Regions from separate parts of the Micromonospora sp. WMMD987 genome, predicted to be linked through region 2. Evidence: predicted binding sites of a transcription regulator. Region 2 holds the regulator's gene; the other holds the start of a gene.

Region 1 (7,540 bases), 2.4 Mb from region 2:
CGTGCACCCGGACGTTCTCCACCGCCACCGCCGCGTGCCCGGCGAAGGTCCGCAGGGTGGCCAGGTCGTCGTCGTCGAACTCGTCGACCCCGAGCCGGTCGTAGAGGACCAGCACGCCGACGGCGGGTTCCCGGCCGGCGGCGTCCCCGGCGGGCGCGGTGAACGGCACCGCCACGTACGTCTCGCACCAGGGTTCGCCGGGGGACGTCGGGCCGGGCCGGGCCCGCCCACGTTGCGGTTCACCGGTGGCGACGACCGTGCCGACCACCCCCGCGCCGACCGGGATCCGCAGCTCCTCCGGATCGGCGCCCGCCGGGCAGCGCCCGGCCAGCCCCTCGGCGCACTGCCCGACGAGCATCCCGGCGTCGTCGCGCAGCAGCACCGCCCCGGCCCGCGCCCCGGTCGCCGCGATGGCGCTGTGCAGGATCACCCGCAGGATGCGTTGCAGGTCGTGGGTGCTGGCCAGGGTGTCGCCGAGCACCCCGAGATGGCCACGCAACTGGTCCCGGCTGCTGGTCAACGCCGCGACGTAGCCGGCGGTCTCCCGGATCATCCGGTTGAACGCGGCGGCGAGCCGGCCGATCTCGTCCCGGCTGCGCACCGGCACCCGGGCGGTCAGGTCGCCCCCGGCCACCCGGTCCACCGCGCCGGCCAGCTCCACCAGCGGCCGGGTGGTCACCCGGGCCAGCCGCCAGGCGGTCAGCACGGCCAGCGCGGCGGCCAGCAGCACCGCCCCGAGCAGCACGACCGGCAGACCCGACGGTTGTCCACCGGCCACCGAGAGGACCAGCGGCAGCGGTTGCCCCGGGGTCGGTCCGAGCCGCCGGACGTAGCGGCCGTCTCCGGTGGCGGTGACCCGCCCGTCGTCGACCGTGCCGGCGGCGGCGAGCACCGCCGCGCGTACCCCGTCGGTTTCGGTGGTGTGGGCGATCCGGCCGGGACCGGCGGTGTCGTCGAGGAGGGTGACCGCGACGCCGGTCACGGCGGCCAACCGGGCCACGAACGCCGGGTCGACCAGTTCGGCGGCGGCCACCGCGCCCAGCGGCGTGCCGGCCGGGTCACGCAGGTCCACCCGGGCGCTGATGGCCCGCACCGGCCCGCCGGTCCGGACGCCCGCGCAGTCCTGCCAACCGGTGGCGGGTCCACCCGGGGTGGCGTACGTGACGCCGCCGGCCGGGTCGGTGACCAGCACCGCGGCGGCCAGTCCCCGGCTGACCACCTGGCCGGCCGCGCCCGCCCGGCCGGCCGGGTCGGGGCGCAGGGCCACCGCGTCGGCGGCGGCCCGCAACTGCTGGCAGAGCGCGGCGATCGAGGTACGCACGGCGGACGCGGCCAGGCTGAGACGTTCGGTGGACCGGCTCCGGTCCACCGTCGACAGCGTGGTCCCGACGAACACCGCGCCGAGCACCACCGGGCCGAGCACCACCGTGAGAAAGGCCGCCGTCAACCGCCCGCGTAGCGTCAACGTTCTTCCCCCCGGAAGTTCCAGGCCCGTTCCTGCGATGCTGACACAGAGCGACCGGCCGCACGGCGTTGCGTCAGGAGTGTTGCGTGCCCAATTTCTCCGATCACGCGGAAGCCGCCCCGGCGGCCAAACGCGAGACGCGCGTCGCGCTGCTCGCCCGCCGCCGGGCGCTCAGCGCGCCGCAGCGGGCCGCCGCCGCGCGGCGCGTCCAGGCCGAGCTGACCGCCCTGGTACGCCGCCTGCGGCCGACCAGGATGACCGGGTACGTGCCGGTCGGCTCCGAACCGGGCGGCCCCGACCTGCCCGACGTGCTCCGGGCCGCGCTGCCGGCCGGGGCGGACCTGCTGCTGCCGGTGCTCCGCGACGATCTCGACCTGGACTGGGCCCCGTACGCCGGGCCGGGCACCCTGGTCGCCGCCGGCCGGGGCATGCGCGAGCCGGACGGCCCGCGCCTGGGTCGGGCCGCGGTCGCCGGGGCCACGCTGGTCGTGGTGCCCGCCCTGGCGGTCGACCGGCGTGGGCTGCGGCTGGGCCGGGGTGGCGGTTCCTACGACCGGGCGCTGGCCCGGGTGCCGGCGACGATCCTGACGGTGGCGCTGCTGCACGACGGCGAACTCCTCGCGGCGCTGCCCGCCCAGCCCCACGACCGCCCGGTACGCGCGGCGCTCACCCCGTCGGACGGCCTGCGGCCGCTCCCCTCGGCTGGCCCCTGAGCGCCGGGCGGACCGCCGCCCACGGACGACCACGTCCGCGCGCCCGGACGGCCCCGCCCGGGGGCGTCCCGGCCCGGCCCGCTCCCCGACGGCACGTCACCGTGCCGACGCCCGCCCCGGCCGGCGATGTGCCGGATCACGATCCTCCCCCGTCCGCTGGACGAACCCGGGTCCGATGACGCACCATTGGCACTCGAATACGCCGAGTGCCAACCGGCCGTCCCAGATCCGGAGGAGAACGTGCCCACGTACCAGTACGCCTGCACCGCGTGCGGCCACCAACTCGAGGCGGTGCAGTCGTTCTCCGACGCGCCGCTGACCGAGTGCCCCGCCTGCGAGGGGCGGCTGCGCAAGGTCTTCAACTCGGTCGGTGTCGTGTTCAAGGGCTCCGGCTTCTACCGCACCGACTCCCGGGCCTCGGGCACCGAGGGCAAGAGCGGCGCGGTGAAGTCGGACAGCACCTCCTCCTCCGGTTCCGGCAAGGACTCGTCGGGTTCGTCCTCCGCGACCGGTTCGGGCTCGTCCGCGGGTTCGGGCTCGGGTTCGGGCTCGTCCGCCGGCTCGGGCTCGGCGGGGTCGTCGGCCGGCTCCGGCTCGACCGGCGGTGGTTCCTCCGGATCGAGCAAGTCGCCGGCGGCCAGCGCCTCGTCCTGACCTGTCGGCCACCGGAGACCCCTGTCGCCCCCGGGCCGCAGGGGTCTTCGTCGTCCCGGCCGGCCTTAGCAGATCCGGCGGGAGGACGGTGGGTCGTCCACAGGCCCGCCCGCCGTCCACCGGCTGTGGACGACCGCTCGTGAGTCGCCCGACATCCACCTAGCCTGCTGAGCCGGGGGTGCCACCACGGCATCCGGTGAGCGGCGGAGGTGTGGCCATGGCGGCCGGCGGCACGGATGGCGAAGGCTCACTGCGGCCGTTCCGATGGCCGCGTCGCCCCGGCGGGGCGACCCTGCTCCGGGCGGTGCTGGTGGCCGCCCTGCTCGGGTTGGCGGTGCTCGTCCTGGACACACCGGCACGATGCCCCGCCGGCCCGCCACCGCCCACCGTCGGGCCGGCGCTGCCGGCAGGCCCCGCCGGCGCGACCGCCCAGGACGGATGCGTCCCGCCCGGGCCGGACGACACCGCCCGCGCGGGTCGACCCGACCACCTGCCGACCGGTCGGGCCGGGGCCGGCGACGCCGCCGCCCCCGCCGGGAAGGACGGCGACCGGGACACCCCGGTCGCGCTGCCGCTGCCGAGTGGCTTCGTCGGGGTGCCGGTTCGGCTGGCCGAACCGGCCGCCCTCGCGGTCCTCCGCCCCGGTGCGCGGGTCGACCTGCTCGTGGTGCCGGCCGGGCGGGCGGCCGGTGAGACCATCCTGCTGGCGGCCGACGCGCTGGTGCTCGACGTGGTGGGCGACGGGGCCACCGACGGCTCGTCCGCGCTCTATCTGGCGGTCCGACCCGACCAGGCGCAACGCTCCGTCGGGCAGCCGGAGGGCAGCCGTTTCGGCGTGGTGGTCCGGCGGTGAGCCGTCGGCGCGGTCAGCCCCAGTGCGGAGGACGCTCGGCGAGCAGCCAGTCGTCGTTGCCGCCACGCCGCTCACCCCAGCCGGAGTCGGTGTCGTCGGCGGTCTGCTCGGGCAGCACCACGAAGTCCTCGCTGAGGTCGACCGTGCGGTCGTCGTCGCCGGGCACGCCCTGCCCGGCCGGGTCCTCGATGATCACAGTCGGTAAGACTACCCGGGCAACCGGACCGGTCGCCGGCACGGTGACCTGACGTGCCGACCCGGTGACCGCCGGGCCGGAGATCCGGAAACCACGATCCGTAGCGGCGCGTGGCCGGTCCCGGGAGAGGGCCATCCGGGGCCGCCGGTCCCACCGCTCCGGAGATCGCCACGTCGACCGGCTGACGGCCCGCACCGTTGGTAGCGTCGGACGGCGTGACGACGCCCAGCGGTGCCAGCCCCGAGGACGAGTACTGGCGACGCCCGCCCACGGAGCAGCCCGCCCCCACCGAGCCGACGACCACGGCCGGCCGGACGGAGGCCGGCGACCCGCCGGTCCCGACCACCGCCACCGGCGGTTCCGGAAGCGCTGACGATCCGACTGGGGCACCGGTGCACCCTCGGGCCGGGGCCGGGGCCGGAGCCGGAGCCGGAGCCGAGGCCGGGGCCGGGGCCGGCAGCCGAGCCGACGCCTGGACCGGCGCTCAGGCCGGTGCCCGGCCCGGCACCGGCACCGGAGCCGAGACCGAGGCATGGACCGTGGCCGGAGCCGGAATCGGAATCGGAGTCCGCGGCGAGGGGGGTGCCGGTACCGGCAGCCGGGAGAACCGTGCCGACAACGCGGCCGGGACCGGCAACGGAGAGAGCGCAGCCGAGAGCTGGGCCGGGACCGGCGGTGGGACCGGGACGGGACAGGCGGTCGGGGGCGCGGACACCGCCGGGGCGAGAGGGGGAGCCGGTCCGGGGTGGCCGACGGCGGGGGGCTACACCGGGCCACCGCCGACCATGCCGCCGCCACCGGGCTGGCGTCCCCCGGTGCACCTGGAGGCGACCCCGGCGCGCAGTCTGGCCTGGCAGGACATGGAGGCGATGGACGTCGCGGAGCAGCAGGCGCAGCGGGTCACCTGGAGCGTCGGCGTGGTGGTCGGCGTCGTGCTGCTGGTGCTGCTCTGCCTACTCTGCTCCCGGGCCTTGTTCTGACCGCGGCCGGCCGGGCACCCTCGCCCGGCGGGCGGTGGTGCCCGGCCGGCCGTGGTGGCCCCGCCGGTCGCGCTGACCGGTCAGAACGTGTTGGTCCACACCGAGGCGGCACCGCTGTCCCCGGTGAGGTAGACGGAGATGCTGGAGAGCACCGACAGCACCACGACGACCCCGGTCAACACCCAGGTCGCCCAGGTGGGCAGCTTCGGGGTACGCACCCGGTCGCTGGTCACCGCCAGCAGCAGCAGCGCCGCCACACCCAGCCCGAGGGTCCACCAGAGCAGGATGTCACCGAGCTCGGAGTGCTCCTGGATCTTGGCGAGCAGCTCCGGCGAGTAGCCCTTCGCCTTCAGCGCCGTCTGGAACGCCTCGCCCGTCTCGGTCGCCACCCAGGCCAGTACCGGGGTGGCGACGGCCAGGATGGCCACCGCCCAGTCGAGGCGGGGACGCCAGCGTGGCACCAGGCCGTAGACACTGGCCAGCAGGGCGAGCAACGGCACGAAGACCACCACGGCATGGACCACCAGCACGTGCGATGGCAGACCATTGAACTCTTTGAACACCGACACCTCCGGCACTGGACGCGGTTGCGGCAGACAGCGTACGACGAGTGAATGGTCGTCGCGTCCCCCATACGCGTACACACACGCCGTGGCGGACGCCCCGGTTCACCGGTCACCCGGTGGTGAACCGCCATGGTGCGTGGCGATCGGCCACGCGAGCACCCGATGCCGGGCGGCACCGCATCGGGCGTGGCACTGTTGACGGGTGGACAACGACGATCTCGGCCTCTTCGGTCCCGGTTCGGTCACCTGGAAGGTGCACGACGAACCGATCCTGATCGTCGCCGGCCTGCGTTCCCTGTACCTCCAGGCGTTGCACCCCCGGGCGATGGCCGGGGTGGCCCAGAACAGCAACTACCGGTCGGACGCCTGGGGGCGGCTGGTCCGCACCGGCACGTACGTCGACACCGTGAACTACGGCACCACCGCCGAGGCCGAAACGGCCGGTCGGCGGTTGCGGGCCCTGCACGCCCGGCTGCGCGCCACCGACCCGTTCACCGGGGAGCCGTTCCGGGTCGACGACCCGGATCTGCTGCGCTGGGTGCACGTTACCGAGGTCGAGTCGTTCGTCGGCACCGCACGCCGGGCCGGTCTGGCGCTGACCGACGCCGAGGTGGACGGCTACTACGCCGAGCAGCGGCGGGCCGCCGCGCTGGTGGGCCTGGATCCGGCCGAGGTGCCGGGCAGCGCCGCCGAGGTGGCCGACTACTACCGCACGGTCCGGCCCGGGCTGCGGATGACGACGGCGGCGGCGGAGACCGCCCTGTTCCTGACCGCCCCGCCGATCCCGTGGAAGCTCAGCCGGCCCGCCCGGCTGGGGCTGAGCCTGGGGCCACCGCGCTGGGCGTACTTCGGGGTGGCCGGTACGGCGCTCGGGCTGCTGCCGCCGTGGGCGCTGCGGCTGTACGGCGGGTTGGGGCTGCCCACCACCGCGCTCACCGCCGACCTGAGCGTGCGGACGCTGCGGCTGGTCCTGGCGGCGCTGCCCCGCAACTGGCGGGAGAGCCCGATCCAGCAGGCGGCGAAGGACCGTGCCGTCCGCCACGCCGCCGCCTGACCACCCCACGGGAGGGCGTCGACACCGGACCCCACGCGCGCCCGAGCCCGACCGGGCCGGCCGCTCGGCCGGTAAGGCGGTCGGCCGGTAAGGCGGTCGGTCAGTCGGCCAGCGGGGCGGCGGAACGTTCGATCGCCGACCACGGCTCCCGGCCCGGCATCTGCGCGCCGACCGGGCAGGTACGTCGGTAGTCGCACCAGCCGCAACGGGGACCGGCCACGGCGGGGAACGACTCGTCCGGGTCGGACCCGTCGGTCACCGCCCGTTCGGCGGCCATGATGTCCCGGGCGGTGTCCTCGGCCCTGCTGAGCTGGCGGGCCAGCGACTCGGCGGTGTGGTCGTGCCCGGCGACGGTGCCGGTCGGCAGGTGGTGCAGCTCCACACGGCGGCACGGCCGACGGAAGGTCCGCTCGGCGGCGTACGCGTAGAGGGCGAGCGCCTGCGACCCGCGCGCGTCGTCGGCGTCGGAGCCGGTACGACCGGTCTTGTAGTCGACGATGACCAGTTCGGGACCGTCCGGGCCGGGGCGGGAGTCGATCCGGTCGGCCCGGCCGTTGAAGGCCAGCACGGCGGTCTTGACGGCGACCACCCGCTCCACGCCCAGTGGGTCGTCGCCGGGGTCGAGGGTCGCGACGTACCCCTCCAGCCAGCCCAGCGCCCGCTGGTACGCCGCCCGCTCCTGCTCGTCGTCGCGGTAGCCGTCGCGGACCCAGGTGCCCTTGAGCAGGGCGGGCAGCGCCTCGGGACGACGACGGTCGACGGGCAGCGCATACCAGTTCTTCAGGGCGGTGTGCACGCTGGCACCGAGGGAGTTGTGCGCCCACGGTGGCCCCTTCGGCGGGGCGGGCCGGTCGAGGTAGGCGTACCGGTAGCGCCGGGGGCAGTCGGCGTACGCGCCGAGTTTGCTGGGTGTGCAGGTGAAGAGCCGTTCGGGCATGCCGGCGAAGCCGAGTTGCTCGGGTTGACCGGAGCGGGGCCGGGGGGTACCGGCGGAGGAGGCTCGTCGCACCCTGCGATCCTGCCAGCCCGGTACGACAGCCCCGCAGCGGCCCGACGGCA
Region 2 (7,540 bases):
TGGGCCGGGACGTCCGCCCGGGTGGGTTCGGGGAGAACCTGACCACCTGGGCGGTGGACGTCACCGGCGCGGTGATCGGCGAACGCTGGGCGGTCGGCTCGACGCTGCTCCAGGTCACCAAGCCGCGTACCCCGTGCACCACGTTCGTCGGCTTCTGGGGCGTGCCCGACCTGATCAGGCGGTTCACCGTCGAGGGCAGGCCGGGGGCCTACCTGCGGGTGCTGCGGGCGGGCGCCCTCGAGGCCGGGGATCCGGTGGAGGTGGTGGACCGGCCGGCGCACGGGGTGACCGTCGGCGAGGTGTTCCGGGCGATGAGCCTGGAGCCGGAACTGCTGCCCCGACTGCTCACCGTGGACGAACTGCCCGAGCCGACGATGGCCAAGGTCCGCCGCCGGTTGCAGGTCGGCGGCTGACGCCACCGCGCTCAGGCCGCCACCGCGTTCAGGCCCGCCACCGCGCTCAGGCCCGCCACCGCGTTCAGGCCCGGTCGGCGAAGACCTCGGCCAGCACCCGGGCCCCGGTGGGCCGGTCGTCGGACACCTTCACCCACCGGCCGTTGTCCGCACTCCACTCCAGACCGTCGAAGCGGACCCGCTTCACCCCGTGGTCGGGGGCGTGCGAGACCAGCCAGTGCGCGTACCGCCAGCCGTCGCGGGCGTCCGTCGCGGGCACCGTCACGTCGGTCAGCTCGGCCACCACACCGGCGTCAAGCAACCCCCAGTCCAGGGTCAGGCCGCGGGTCAGCTCGGCCGCCGCCGCCTGCCCGCGCATCACCGGGGTACGCCCGACCGTGCAGGCCACCGCGCCGGTCGCCTCGCCGAGCAGGGCCCGGGTCAGCACCTGGGACTCGTCCGCCCACTTCTGGTACGCCCGGGGGTACGCCGACCGCTGCACCGCCTGGGCGGCGTCGGTGACCTCCATCCGTTCCCAGCCACGGACCTTCTTCAACGCCTGGTAGAACCGTTTCGCCGCGTACCGTTCGTCGCGGATCTGGTCCGGGGTGCCCCAGCCCTGGCTGGGGCGCTGCTGGAACAGGCCGAGCGAGTCCCGGTCACCGTGGGCCAGGTTGCGCAGCCCCGACTCCTGGTACGCGGTGGCCAGGGCGACCACCACGGCCTGCTCGGGCATCTGCCGCTGCATGCCGATCGCGGCGATGGTGGCCGCGTTGGCCATCTGTTCGGCGTCCAACCGGACGGTGCCGTCGGCCTGGACGGTGCAGCTGCGGCCCGCGAGGGGAAGCCGCAGCTCCCCGTCGAGCTGTCGGACTCCCCAGCCTCCGACGATGGCGAACAGCGCCACCACGACACCGGCTGCCACGAATGTCCGTGTCCGCACCCGCACCTCCTGTTTCGGCGTTCGCCTAGCGTACGTCGCCGCGTCGCGCTCCCGGGTCGGTCGACCGGTTCACGTTCCCGCGCGGAACCGGAAGAAACCAGGTCAATCCCGGGGAACCCAGGCGGCATCCCGCTTCTGCCGGAACGCCTCCACGCCCTCCCGGCCCTCGGCCGACAGGAAGTAACCGGTGGACCGGGCGGACAGGTCGGCGATCTCCGCGCGCAGGTCGGTGGCCGCCGGGCGGCGCAGCAGCTCCTTCGTCCCGGCCAGCGCCCCCGGCGCCCCCCGGACCAGCGAGGCGCAGTACCGGGCCACCGCCGCGTCCAGCTCGTCGGCCGGCACGGCGGCGGTCACCAGGCCCACCTCGGCGGCCCGCCGGCCGTCGAAGGTGTCGCCGGTCAGGTAGAGCTCGGCGGCGGCCCGGGGGTGCAGCCGGGGCAGCACGGTCGCCGAGATCACCGCCGGGATCACCCCGATCCGCACCTCGGTGAAGGCGAACGTCGCCTCAGCCGCGCAGACCGCCAGGTCGGCCGCCGCGATGAGGCCCAGCCCGCCGGCCCGCGCCGGCCCGGCCACCTTCGCCAGCACCGGCTTCGGGCACTCCCGGACCGCCACCAGCACGTCACCGAGCATCCCGGCCGGCACCGACCCGCTGGCGTACGCCGCCGCCGTCTCCTTCAGGTCGGCCCCGGAGCAGAAGACCGGGCCGGTGTGGTCCAGCACGATCACCCGGACCGCGTCGTCGGCGACCGCCTCGGCGATCCCGGCCAGCAGCCCGGTCATCAGCGGGGTGGACAGCGCGTTGCGGTTGTGCGGGCTGTCCAGGGTGAGGGTGGTCACCCCACGGGCCGTGGCGACCCGCACGAGTCGGTCGGGAGAGGTCATGCCGGGCACACTAGTGGCCATGCCCGGCGTCCTTCCAGATGGTGAGACCGTTCCCGTCGACGGCGCGCTGCCCGGCACCGCGCTGCGTGCCGTCGGTGAGCGCGGTTTCGGCGTGTACCTGCACGTGCCGTTCTGCGCCAGCCGCTGCGGCTACTGCGACTTCAACACCTACACCGCCGCCGAGCTGGGCGGGGGCGTCAGCCGGGAGTCGTACGCCGACACGGTGCTGGCCGAGCTGGCGCTCGCCGCCCGGGTGCTCGGCGACACCCCGCCGCCCCGGGTCGACACGGTCTTCGTCGGGGGCGGCACCCCGACCCTGCTGCCCGCCGACGACCTGGCCCGGCTGCTCGACGGCATCGACCGCACCTGGGGGCTGGCCGCCGACGCCGAGGTGACCACCGAGGCCAACCCCGAGTCGGTCACCCCCGGGTCGCTGAAGACCCTGCGGGCCGCCGGCTACACCCGGATCTCGCTCGGCATGCAGTCCGCCGCCGCCGGGGTGCTGGCGGTCCTCGACCGCACCCACCGCCCCGGGCGGGCCGCCGAGGCCGCCCGGGAGGCCCGCGACGCCGGGTTCGACCACGTCAACCTGGATCTGATCTACGGTACGCCGGGGGAGCGCGCCGAGGACTTCGCCGCCTCACTCGACCAGGTGGTCGCCGCCGGGGCCGACCACGTCAGCGCGTACGCCCTGATCGTGGAGGACGGCACCCGGCTGGCCGCCCGGATGCGGCGCGGTGAGCTGCCGTACCCCTCCGACGACGTGGCGGCGGACCGTTACCTGGCCGCGGAGGCCGCCCTCGACGCCGCCGGCTTCTCCTGGTACGAGGTGTCCAACTGGGCACGCACCGAGGCGGCCCGGTGCCGGCACAACCTGCTCTACTGGACCGGCGCCGACTGGTGGGGCCTCGGCCCGGGGGCGCACAGCCACGTCGGCGGGGTGCGCTGGTGGAACGTCAAGCACCCCACGACGTACGCGCAACGGCTCGCCGCCGGCCACTCACCCGGCCTGGCCCGCGAGGTGCTCACGTCGGACGAGACGCACATGGAGGACGTGATGCTGCGGCTGCGGCTCGCGTCCGGCCTGCCGTTGGCCGCGCTCGACGACGCCGGCCGTGCCGGTGCCGACCGGGCGCTCGCCGCCGGGCTGCTGGACCCGGCGGCCTACCCCCGGGGGCGGGCGGTGCTCACCCTGCGCGGCCGGCTGCTGGCCGACGCGGTGGTCCGCGACCTGCTGCCCTGAGCGCGGTTCCGCCGGCCCGCCGCGCACCCTGCCGGGGTACGCCGGGGCCGGCGGCGGTGCCCGACCGGCCGGGGGAGCGGCCGGCCGGGGCTCACTTGATGAAGCTGGCGGACATCGGGTAGCGGTAGGCCTGACCCTCGTTCGCCTTCATGCCGGCGATGATCCCGAACAGGATCTGGATCACCACGACCGCGATGCTGGGCAGGAAGAGCAGGCACCAGCTCACGAAGAGCAGCACGAACGCGATGATCGACCAGAGGATCTGGAAGTTCAGCGCGGCCAGGGCCTGCGCCCGGACGGCCGGCGACTGCTGTCCGCGTACCAGGTAGGCGATCAGCGGGGCGACGAAGCCGAGCGGGCCGAAGCTGATCAGCGCGCCGGCGGCCCCGCCGAAGTGCGCGACCAGCGCCCAGGTCTTGTCCTCGCTGTTGGCGTAACCGCCGGTCGGTGCGCCGTACGCGCCGCCGGTCGGATATCCGCCACCCGCCGGGGGGTAGCCGGCCGGCGGACCGTAACCGCCCGACGGCGGCTGGTCACCGGGGGGTGGCGGATACCCCCCGGGTGGGGGATAGCCGCCCGACCCCGGGGCACCGGACAGTGGTGCGGTGGGTGGCTCGTATGGCGAGCCCTGGCCAGCGGTCGGGTCCGGCGGGAAGCCGTCCCCCGACCCGGGCGGGCGAGGTGGTTCAGTCATGCCGTCACGGTAGGGGCTGCCGGCAAGGGCGCACCAGAGCGACACTGGTGACGTTGGCCTCGACGTTCGGTCAGCGACCGCTCCGGCCGCCCGTCGGGGTCGACCGCACCGACGGTCCGTCGTTGATCATCACGGCGGCGGTACTGCCGACGTAGACTGGCACTCGCTACAGTCGAGTGCCAGAGCGGTTGCCGGGGCAGCGGCTGCCCCGGTCGACGTGCACCAGGAGGTGGGAGATGGGTCTCGACGACCGCAAACTGGCCGTGTTGCGGGCGATCGTCGAGGACTACGTCGCCACGCAGGAGCCCGTCGGCAGCAAGACGCTGGTCGAGCGGCACCAGCTCGGGGTCTCCCCGGCGACCGTCCGCAACGACATGGCGGTGCTGGAGGAGGAGGGCTACATCCGGCAGCCGCACACCAGCGCCGGTCGGGTGCCCACCGACCGCGGCTACCGCCTCTTCGTCGACCGGCTCTCCCGGGTCAAGCCGCTCAGCCCGGCCGAGCGCCGGGCCATCGAGCGCTTCCTGGTCGGCGCGGTCGACCTGGACGACGTGGTGCACCGCACGGTACGCCTGCTGGCGCAGCTCACCCGGCAGGTCGCCGTGGTGCAGTACCCGTCGCTGGCCCGCTCGTCGGTGCGCCACCTGGAACTGGTGCCGATCTCCACCACCCGGCTGATGCTGGTCATGATCGCCGACACCGGACGGGTCGAGCAGCGGCTGGTCGAGCTGGCCGCGCCGGTGCCGGCCGACGACGTTCTCGACCTGCGCCGGCTGGTCAACGAGAAACTGGTCGGGTGTCGGTTGTCCGACACTCCGCCGCTGGTGCAGGCACTGGTCGACGAGAGCGCGCCGCACCTGCGCGGCGCGATGACCACCCTGTCCACCGTGCTGCTGGAAACGCTGGTGGAGCGCACCGAGGAGCGGCTCGCGCTGGCCGGCACCGCCAACCTCACCCGGGGTGGCCTGCTCGACTTTCAGGGCTCGCTGCGACCCATCCTGGAGGCGCTCGAAGAGGAGGTCGTACTGCTCAAGCTGATCGGCGAGGCGGAACCGAGCACCACCCGGGTACTGATCGGCGACGAGAACGAGGTGGACAACCTCCGCGCCGCCTCGGTGGTCAGCACCGGATACGGCCCGGGCAGCACCATCGTCGGTGGGCTGGGCGTGCTCGGCCCGACCCGGATGGACTACCCCGGCACCATCGCCACGGTGCGTGCCGTGGCACGCTACGTGGGCGAGCTGCTGGCCCAGAACTGACCAGTCAGGGCCGACGGCCGGCTCCGGCCGCCGACCGGCGCAACGCGAGACGAACATGAGGACACGGAACGCAGTGGCCAGGGACTACTACGGCATTCTCGGCGTGAGCCGGGAAGCCTCCGACGACGAGATCAAGCGCGCCTACCGCAAGCTGGCGCGGCAGTTCCACCCGGACGTGAATCCGGACCCGGAGGCACAGGAGAAGTTCAAGGACATCAACGCCGCGTACGAGGTCCTCTCGGACGACCGGAAGCGGCAGATCGTCGACCTGGGCGGCGACCCGCTAGCCCCGGGCGGCGGGGGCGCGGGCGGCCCGGGTGGCCCCGGCGGGGCGGGACCGTTCGTCGGCTTCCAGGACATCATGGACGCCTTCTTTGGTGGCGCGGCCGGCGGCGCGCGTGGTCCGCGCCCGCGTACCCGGCCGGGCGCCGACGCGATCCTGCGGCTGGAACTGGACCTGCACGAGACCGCCTTCGGTGTCGAGGCCCCGATCACCGTCGACACCGCCGTGCTCTGCACCACCTGCTCCGGGGCGGGCACCGCGGCCGGCACCCACCTGGCGACCTGCGAGGCGTGCGGTGGCCGGGGCGAGGTGCAGTCGGTGCAGCGCACCTTCCTCGGGCAGGTGGTCTCGGCCCGACCGTGCACCGTCTGCCAGGGCTACGGCACCACCATCCCGCACCCCTGCCCCACCTGCGCGGGCGACGGCCGGGTGCGGACCCGCCGCTCGCTGACCGTCAAGATCCCGGCCGGGGTCGAGGACGGCATGCGGATCCGGCTGGCCCAGCAGGGCGAGGTCGGCCCGGGCGGCGGCACCGCCGGTGACCTCTACGTCGAGATCCACGAGCGCCCGCACGACGTCTACTCCCGCAAGGGCGACGACCTGCACTGCCGGGTCACCGTCCCGATGACCGCCGCCGCGCTGGGCACCCGGCTCACCATCAAGACGCTGGACAGCGAGGAGACCGTCGACGTCAAGGCCGGCACCCAGCCCGGCAGCACGCTGCGGTTGCGCGCCCGGGGCGTACCGCACCTGCGCGGCACCGGCCGGGGGGACCTCTACGTCCACCTCGACGTGCGTACCCCCACCAAGCTCGACGCCGACCAGGAGAAGATGCTGCGGGACTTCGCCAAGACCCGGGGCGAGGAGGTCGCCGAGCTGAGCAAGCAGGGCGGCTTCTTCTCCCGGATGCGCGACGCCTTCAACGGTCACGCCTGACCGTCGTGTCCGCGTCGCTGTTCCTGGTCGAGTCGCTGCCCACCGCCGACCGGTTCACCCTGGACGGCCCCGAAGGGCACCACGCCGCCACCGTGCAGCGGGTGCACGTCGGCGAGGAACTGCTGCTCGCCGACGGTCGGGGTGGCACCGTGGCTGCCGTGGTCACCGCCGTCGGCCGGGGCACCCTCGACCTTGCCGTCACCTCCCGGGGCCACGTCGACGCGGACGTCCCCCGGCTGGTCGTGGTGCAGGGCATCGCCAAGGGCGACCGGGGTGAACTGGCGGTGCAGGCGATGACCGAGGTGGGGGTGGACGAGATCGTGCCCTGGTCGGCCTCCCGCTCGGTGGTGCAGTGGCGCGGCGACCGGGGCGTACGGGCACGGGCGAAGTGGGTGGCCACGGCCCGGGAGGCGACCAAGCAGGCCCGCCGGGCGCGGCTGCCGGTGGTCGCCGGGGCACCGGACGAGTCGACCGCCGCGGTGGCCCGACGGATCGCCGGAGCGGCGGCGGCGTTCGTGCTGCACGAAGAGGCCGAGGAACGGCTCACCACGGTCGAGTTGCCGGCCACCGGCGAGATCGTCCTGGTGGTCGGCCCGGAAGGCGGAGTCGCCCCGACCGAGCTGACCACCTTCACCGGGGCCGGTGCCCGGCAGGTGCGCCTCGGCCCGACCGTGCTGCGCACCTCCACCGCCGGCGTAGCCGCCCTCAGCGTCCTGGCCACCCGCCTCTCCCGCTGGTGATCCCGTCAGGTGGGGTGGGGCCGCAGGGACGGGGGGAGTGAGGGTGGTCTCTAGACTGGGTGGATGGGAGACGACTGTCTGTTCTGCCGCATCGTCGCCGGAGAGATTCCGGCCACCGTCGTCCGGGAGACCGGCACCACCCTCGCCTTCCGCGACATCGGCCCG

The links. The regulator HrcA, encoded in region 2, represses chaperone genes, less so after heat shock. The targets are predictions, from matches to a motif close to GGTTNGCACNCTCNNNNNGAGNGTGCNAACC.
Region 1: the regulator HrcA is predicted to act here: its motif matches at 2,363-2,393, upstream of O7612_RS04785 (FmdB family zinc ribbon protein).

The regions. Positions count from the first base shown of each region.
Region 1 is NZ_CP120861.1:1,076,051-1,083,590, reverse strand. It holds gene O7612_RS04795 (diguanylate cyclase) at 1-1,465, opposite strand, end outside; gene O7612_RS04790 (5-formyltetrahydrofolate cyclo-ligase) at 1,552-2,178, shown strand; gene O7612_RS04785 (FmdB family zinc ribbon protein) at 2,419-2,832, shown strand; gene O7612_RS04780 (flagellar biosynthesis protein FlgA) at 3,050-3,685, shown strand; gene O7612_RS04775 (hypothetical protein) at 3,699-3,878, opposite strand; gene O7612_RS04770 (hypothetical protein) at 4,697-4,861, shown strand; gene O7612_RS04765 (DUF2231 domain-containing protein) at 4,942-5,424, opposite strand; gene O7612_RS04760 (oxygenase MpaB family protein) at 5,630-6,481, shown strand; gene O7612_RS04755 (PD-(D/E)XK nuclease family protein) at 6,582-7,418, opposite strand.
Region 2 is NZ_CP120861.1:5,565,986-5,573,525, reverse strand. It holds gene O7612_RS23475 (MOSC domain-containing protein) at 1-413, shown strand, start outside; gene O7612_RS23470 (hypothetical protein) at 478-1,341, opposite strand; gene O7612_RS23465 (enoyl-CoA hydratase-related protein) at 1,438-2,220, opposite strand; gene hemW (radical SAM family heme chaperone HemW) at 2,240-3,463, shown strand; gene O7612_RS23455 (DUF4870 domain-containing protein) at 3,555-4,157, opposite strand; gene hrcA (heat-inducible transcriptional repressor HrcA) at 4,394-5,416, shown strand; gene dnaJ (molecular chaperone DnaJ) at 5,490-6,635, shown strand; gene O7612_RS23440 (16S rRNA (uracil(1498)-N(3))-methyltransferase) at 6,641-7,375, shown strand; gene O7612_RS23435 (histidine triad nucleotide-binding protein) at 7,439-7,540, shown strand, end outside.